Regions from separate parts of the Ramlibacter sp. JJN2-2R genome, predicted to be linked through region 3. Evidence: predicted binding sites of a transcription regulator. Region 3 holds the regulator's gene; each other region holds the start of a gene.
What was found. Region 3 encodes FNR, which switches genes on or off when oxygen is low (the NO sensors DNR and NnrR bind a similar motif). Its sites were predicted from a motif close to TTGATNNNNATCAA; they were not measured.

Region 1 (2,256 bases), 160 kb from region 3:
AGCCGGGGCAGTCGCTGCACACCGAGAATTCGCACAAGTTCAGCATCGAGGGCCTGCGGCGGCTCGCCGCGCAGGCGGGCTTCCGGCCGGGCCGGGTGTGGACCGATCCGGATCGCCTGTTCAGCGTGCACTGGCTGCACGCGCCCGACTGAAGACAAGGAGCGAAGGGCAATGAAGGCCACCTGGAACGGAGCGGTGATCGCGCAGAGCGATGACACGGTGCTCGTGGAAGGCAACCACTACTTCCCCGAGGACTCGCTCGACCGCAAGTACGTGAGTTTCTCCAACCACCGGACCACCTGTCCGTGGAAGGGGCAGGCGAGCTACTACTCGCTGCTCGTCGACGGCGAGCTGAACGCCGACGCCGCGTGGTACTACCCGGACCCCAAGCCCGAGGCCGAGATGGTGCGCGGCCGGGTGGCGTTCTGGAAGGGCGTCAAGGTCGAGCCCTGAAGGGCGGCTGCCCCGTCGTCTGCGGGGCCGGTTTTCGCCATCGCTCGAGCCGAGAGTTGTCATTGCGGGCTCGACCCGCAATCCAGCTCCAATGGCAACCAGAGCCCCTGGATGCCGGGTCAAGCCCGGCATGACGAAGTGGGTGGCGTGTCCTGGCCGCTGGCCGGAGGCGAGTGCTCGTCATTGCGGGCTTGACCTGCAACCCAGCTCCAATGGCAACCAGAGCCCCTGGATGCCGGGTCGAGCCCCGCATGACGGAGCCATGGAGCGACGGGGCACGGCGGCCCCGCCATGACCGACACGCCGCGGCCGTCTTTCAGTGGCAGGCGCCGCCGCAGCCCGTGATCGCCTCGGCGGGCAGGGCCGCCGGCTGCGCCAGCTGGCCGCTGCGCAGGTCGTAGCCGACGCCGCGCAGGTGCAGCGCCAGCGCCGCATCCATCGTCTGTGCGTGCTGGGGAAACCAGTCCGCCAGCTCGCGGATCATCTGCCGGATCGGGGCCAGCTGGCCTTCGCCGGCCAGCCTGGCGCCTTCGCGCAGCACCTGCAGCACGACCTGGTGCTGGGTGGCGTGGCAGTTCACGCTCGCAAACCCGGTGTCCCGCATCCAGGCGTCCTCGCGACCGAAATGGTCGGCGGTGTGAGCCACCAGCTCGTCCCACCGAGCGGCCACCTCCGCGTCGCCGGCGGCCTCGCAGCGGGCCAGCAGGTCCACGAATTCGCGGTGGGTGTCGTCCATCACGTCGAGGCCGAGTTCGAGGGCCTCGGACCAGGGCAGTCGTGCCATGGGGCATGTCTCCTTTGCAGCGCGGCAGGGTAGGGCCGGCGCACGGCGGCGGCCTTGATCCAGGTCATGCACCGGCGAACGATCGCGTCGCACTCGCGGGGCCGCGTCAGGGCGCCGCCGCGAAAAAAACGCGCGGTGCGGCCGCTCACGGCGCCGCACCGCGGCAGGGAACGCGGCCCGCGGCGGTAAGCTCGCCCCATGCTGCTCACCCCTTCGTACTCGGCGGCCAGCGAGGCGCCGTCGCTGCTGCGCTCGCGCGGCTATGCGGTCGTCAGCCCGCACGGCGTGGCCGAACTGGCGGGTTGCGCGCTCGCGCAGCTGCAGGCGCTCGTGCCCTCGTGGGACGACCTGCCGCCGGACACCTACCTCAAGGACGGCGGGCGCTACCGGCGCCGACGCCACTCGTGCTTCGTGGTGCAGGACGACGCGGTCCGGCAGGCGCCGCACCGCGCGCACTGGCAGCCGGTCGAATACAACGCCCTGCACGGCGGCATGCAGCGCTGGTTCGAGCCGATGCGGCCCGGGGTCGCGTCGGCACCGGCGTGGGACGGACTGCTGCGCGGGCTGGCGCGCGTGTGCTCGCAGCTGAAGGGGCCGCAGCCCTGGTTCGTCGAGGCCCACCAGTTCCGCATCGACACCACCGACGGCATCGGCCGGCCCACGCCCGAAGGCGCGCACCGCGACGGCGTCGACCTGGTGGCGGTGTTCCTGGTCGCGCGCGAAGGCGTCAAGGGCGGGGAGACGCGGGTGTTCGACGCGCACGGCCCGGCGGGCCAGCGGTTCACGCTCGGCGAGCCGTGGAGCCTGCTGCTGCTGGACGACGAACGCGTGATCCACGAGACCACGCCGATCCAGCCCACCGCCCCGGGCGGGCACCGCGACACGCTGGTGCTGACCTACCGCGCCGGCGGCTTCCAGGGCGACTGACCGGCGGCGCCAGCCCCGGGCCGGCGCCGCGCCGGCCGGTGCGCCATGCGCCGCCTCAGGCGTCGCGGACGTCGCCCACCGGGTTGCGGCCG
Region 2 (2,256 bases), 600 kb from region 3:
CAACACCTGGCGCGGCGTCACCGTGCACCGGCCCATCCTGACCGGCAAGAGCTACCTGCGCATCGGCTCGATCGAGACCGGCAAGATGGTCATCTACCCGATCGTGGACAACGTCGACGGCCAGGGCAACCAGCTGGTGAACTGGGTCGCGGAGATCCAGCGCCCCGGCGCGGCGATGAACGACTGGAACCGGGGCGGCTCGCCCGAGGACTTCGTCGGCCTGTTCGACGACTGGCGCTTCGACTGGCTGGACGTGCCCGCGCTGATCCGCGGCGCGTCGCAGGTCTTCGAATACCCGATGGTGGACCGGGACCCCGTGCAGCGCTGGACGTTCGGGCGCGTCACGCTGCTGGGCGACGCGGCGCACCCGATGTACCCGCGCGGCTCGAACGGATCCGCCCAGGCCCTCATCGATGCGCGCGTGCTCGCTGCCGAACTGGCGTCGGGCGACGTGGCGGGCGCGCTCGCGCGCTACGAGGCGCTGCGCCTCGGGCCCACCGCCAAGGTGGTGCAGACCAACCGCACCGTGCCGCCGGACTTCATCATCATGAAAGCCGACGCGCTCAGCGGCGGCAGGCCGTTCGCCGGCTCGGTGGACGACGTGATCAGCCAGGACGAGCTGCGCCGCATCTCGGACGACTACAAGCGCGTCGCCGGCTTCTCGCTCGAGAGCGTCGCGGCGCCGCCGGCGGGCTAGTTCAGGTAGCGCGGGCGGCTGCCGCCCTCGGCGGGGTCGGCCTCGTTCACGGCCGCGGGCACGGTGAACGGCTCGCGCCACTGCGCATGGGCCAGCGCCTGCTCCAGCAGGTGCAGCAGGCCCTGCATCAGGCGCGCATCCAGGTCCAGCTGGAACCCCCGCGGTTTGTCGCCGCCGGCGACGGATGCGCGCTCGTTGAGCGACAGCCGCGTGCGGCCGCCGGACAGCGACGAGGCGTCGACGTCGGTCACCAGCAGCGGCTCGGCGCCGAAGGGCAGGGTGGCCTGGTCCTGGTACGGGGTGTCGAAGTCGGCGCGCTGCAGGAACTCCTCCTTGCGGAACTCGGCCAGCATGCGGCGCAGTTCCTCGTCGGCGCCGTCCAGCGCGCTGCCGGCCGCTTCCAGCTTGAGCAGCTGCTCGGTCTGCAGCCGGCTGATGAGCGGCCACAGGCCCAGCATCAGGCGCCGGGTGAGCCACAGCCGCATCTCCTCGCCGCCGGTGCTGCTCACCCGGAGCAGCAGGCGGTCCTGCTCCGCCTGGTAGCTCACGGACAGCTGGTGGATCTGCATCCGGTTGATTTTAGTCAGCCCGTCCGGGCCGCCCGGGGCGGAACATGACCCTTGAAAACCTGTGGCCAAGCCCAAGTTCGGGAAGGAACGGAGATTTCGCCCATGCGACTCGACAAGCTCACCACCAAGTTCCAGGAAGCGCTGGGCGAGGCCCAGAGCCTCGCCCTCGCCAACGACCATGCCTACATCGAGCCCGAGCACGTGCTCGTGGCCATGCTGCGCCAGGAGGACGGCCCGCGCGCGCTGCTGCAGCGCGCCGGCGTGAACGTGCCGGGCCTGCTGGCGGGCGCCGAGGCCGCGATGCACCGCCGCGCGCAGGTCCAGGGCCAGGAGCAGGTCCAGATCGGCCGCGACCTGGTGTCGATCCTGCAGGCCGCCGAGAAGGAAGGGCTCAAGCGGGGCGACGAATACATCGCCAGCGAGCTGTTCCTGCTGGCGCTGGCCGACAGCAAGCAGGACATCGGCCGCATCGCCCGCGAGAACGGGCTGTCGCGCAAGTCGCTCGAATCCGCGGTGGACGCCGTTCGCGGCGGCCAGAAGGTCGACAGCGCGGAGTCCGAGGGGCAGCGCGAGGCGCTCAAGAAATACTGCCTCGACCTCACGGAGCGCGCCCGCCAGGGCAAGCTCGACCCGGTGATCGGCCGCGACGAGGAGATCCGCCGCGCCATCCAGGTGCTGCAGCGCCGCACCAAGAACAACCCGGTCCTGATCGGCGAGCCGGGCGTGGGCAAGACCGCCATCGTCGAGGGCCTGGCCCAGCGCATCGTGGCCGGCGAGGTGCCCGAGACGCTCAAGAACAAGCGCGTGCTGTCGCTCGACATGGCGGCGTTGCTGGCCGGCGCCAAGTACCGCGGCGAGTTCGAGGAGCGGCTGAAGAACGTGCTCACCGAACTGGCCAAGGACGAGGGCCAGACCATCGTCTTCATCGACGAGCTGCACACCATGGTTGGCGCCGGCAAGGCCGAGGGCGCGATGGACGCGGGCAACATG
Region 3 (2,256 bases):
CCAGCCGCGCCGGCAGCTGCGCCCGCCAGTCGCGGCGCAGGGCGGCGTAGCGTTCCTCGAACGAGAGCGGGGCGGCGGACGGCGCGGGGCTCATGGCGGCGAAGGTACCACGCGGCCTGCGCCCGGCCGGGCACGGCGGGGGATCGCAGCGGCGATCAACCTCGTCCTACAGCCCCGGCGGCCGAGCCTGCCTAGCATCCGTGCCAGCCACCCATCCACCCACACCATCACCTGGAGAGCCAGCCATGTCGGGCAGCAACGGGACATCGAGCGGCCGCAAGGACGAACGCATCGACGTGACCTGGGACTACGCGGTCTGCGCGTGGGCCCGGCACTTCAACACCAGCGAGAAGCAGGTCAAGGAAGCCGTCGCCGCCGTCGGGGACCGGGCCGACAGCGTGCGCGCGCACCTGGAAAGCAGGCGCCAGTCGCGCAGCGAGCGGCCGTCCGGCCGCTGAATCAGGCCGCCTGGCGCTCCAGCGCGGGGCCCACGCCCACGGGCGCCGGCGCGCTCAGCACGATGCGCGTGAACAGCCGGTCGTAGCTCGGATCGCGCACGTCGGTGGTGAGCGGGTCGCGCCCGGCCGCGAACTCGGCGTCCAGTTCGGCCCAGTCCTGCGGCCCCAGCGATGCCTGCGCGGCGGGCAGCAGCAGCGTCTCCTCGGCGCGCATGTGGCCCAGGTAGAACTCCACGTAGGCGCCCAGCGCCGCGGCGAAGGCCGCGCGCCGCGGCTCGCCGAGCAGCTCCCAGCCGAGCAGCAGGTGCTGCAGCTCGCGCACCCGCCCTTCCCCCTGCATGTGGTCGGCCTCGAGCTTCTGGATCACCGGCATCAGGTCGGGCCGGGCGCGGGCGATCTTGGGGAACAGCAGGTTCGACTCGCTCGGGTGGTGCAGCCGCTCGGGGAATTCGTCGATGTAGAACAGCATCGCGCGCATCACGTCGAAGAAGCGGCCGGGCGCGTCGCCCGGGCCCCGATCGAGCATCATGCCCAGCGACCGCAGCACCGCGGCCACGGCACCGTGTTCGTCGCGCAGGACCTGCAGGGCGGAGTGGGTGGTCATCCTGGCCTCGCTTTCAGTGCACGCGCGTTTCGAGCGCGCGGGTCAGCCCCGGCAGGTCGAGGATGCGGATGTGGCGCTTGTCCACTTCCAGCAGGCGCTGCTGCTGGAAGGCCGAGAAGGTGCGGCTGACGGTCTCGAGCTTCATGCCCAGGTAGCTGCCGATCTCGGCGCGCGTCATGCGCAGGTGGAACTCGCTGGGCGAGTAGCCGCGCGCCTTCATGCGCTGCGAGATGTTGATCAGGAACGCGGCCAGGCGCTCCTCGGCGTTCATGCTGCCCAGCAGGACCATCAGGCTGTGCTCGCGCACGATCTCGCGGCTCATCAGGCGGCCCATGACCATCTGCAGGTTGGTGCTGCCCACCGACAGCTCGGCCAGCTGCGAATACGGGATCGAGCAGATCTCGGCGTCCTCGAGCGCCGTGGCGCTGCTGGCGTGGCGGCCCTGCGCCAGGCCGTCCAGGCCCATCAGCTCGCCGGCCATGTGGAACCCGCTGACCTGCTCGCGGCCGTCGGCCAGCGTCAGGCTGGACTTGAACGTGCCGCTGCGCACCGCATAGATGTTGTGGAACCCCTCGCCCTCGCGGTACAGCGTCTGTCCGGCCTTGACCTTGCGGCGGCCGAACATCAGGCCGTCCAGCCGCTCCACCTCGTTGCCCGTGAGGCCGCACGGGAGGCACAGGTCCTTCAGGTGGCAGCTCGAGCACAGCGTGGTCAGCGTCGTCGGCGCCGGGGCGCGGGTGTCGCGCACGGGGATGAACTTCATCGGCGCGGGGCGGGCTGCTTCGAGGGTCGCGGTGTTGTTCATTGTTGGTCCTTGGGAAATCAGTGCACGGGACGGGCCGAGACGTCGGCCACGGCGGCGGCGAGCTGGTCGAACTCGCTGCTCTTGTCGAGGAAACGGTCGGCGCCCTCGCCCAGGTACCGCTTGCGGTAGGCGGGCGCCGAGTTGTTGGAGAAGACGACGAAGGCGATGCCGGGCTCGGCCTGGCGCACCGCGCGCAGGACCTGCAGGCCGGTGCCGCCCTCGAGCTGCACGTCCAGGACGACGACGTCCGGCCGGGCGGCCAGGATGCCGTCGATGGATCCCTGCGGCGTCTCGGCCTGGCCGACGATGTCCATCTCGCGCACCGACAGCAGCTGGGCGACCCGCTCGCGGATGGCGGCGGAGTCGTCGGCGAGGAACACTCTCACGTG

Region 1: the regulator FNR is predicted to act here: its motif matches at 1,292-1,305, upstream of AC3ANR_RS07800 (bacteriohemerythrin).
Region 2: the regulator FNR is predicted to act here: its motif matches at 1,271-1,284, upstream of clpB (ATP-dependent chaperone ClpB).

What each region holds. Positions count from the first base shown of each region.
Region 1 is NZ_CM173226.1:1,584,150-1,586,405, forward strand. It holds gene egtD (L-histidine N(alpha)-methyltransferase) at 1-152, shown strand, start outside; gene AC3ANR_RS07795 (DUF427 domain-containing protein) at 172-453, shown strand; gene AC3ANR_RS07800 (bacteriohemerythrin) at 770-1,237, opposite strand; gene AC3ANR_RS07805 (2OG-Fe dioxygenase family protein) at 1,436-2,164, shown strand; gene AC3ANR_RS07810 (SDR family NAD(P)-dependent oxidoreductase) at 2,220-2,256, opposite strand, start outside.
Region 2 is NZ_CM173226.1:2,025,309-2,027,564, forward strand. It holds gene AC3ANR_RS10000 (flavin-dependent oxidoreductase) at 1-697, shown strand, start outside; gene AC3ANR_RS10005 (hypothetical protein) at 694-1,266, opposite strand; gene clpB (ATP-dependent chaperone ClpB) at 1,369-2,256, shown strand, end outside.
Region 3 is NZ_CM173226.1:1,425,751-1,428,006, reverse strand. It holds gene AC3ANR_RS07025 (Hpt domain-containing protein) at 1-94, opposite strand, end outside; gene AC3ANR_RS07020 (DUF3606 domain-containing protein) at 246-458, shown strand; gene AC3ANR_RS07015 (hemerythrin domain-containing protein) at 460-1,062, opposite strand; gene fnr (fumarate/nitrate reduction transcriptional regulator Fnr) at 1,076-1,825, opposite strand; gene AC3ANR_RS07005 (response regulator) at 1,885-2,256, opposite strand, start outside.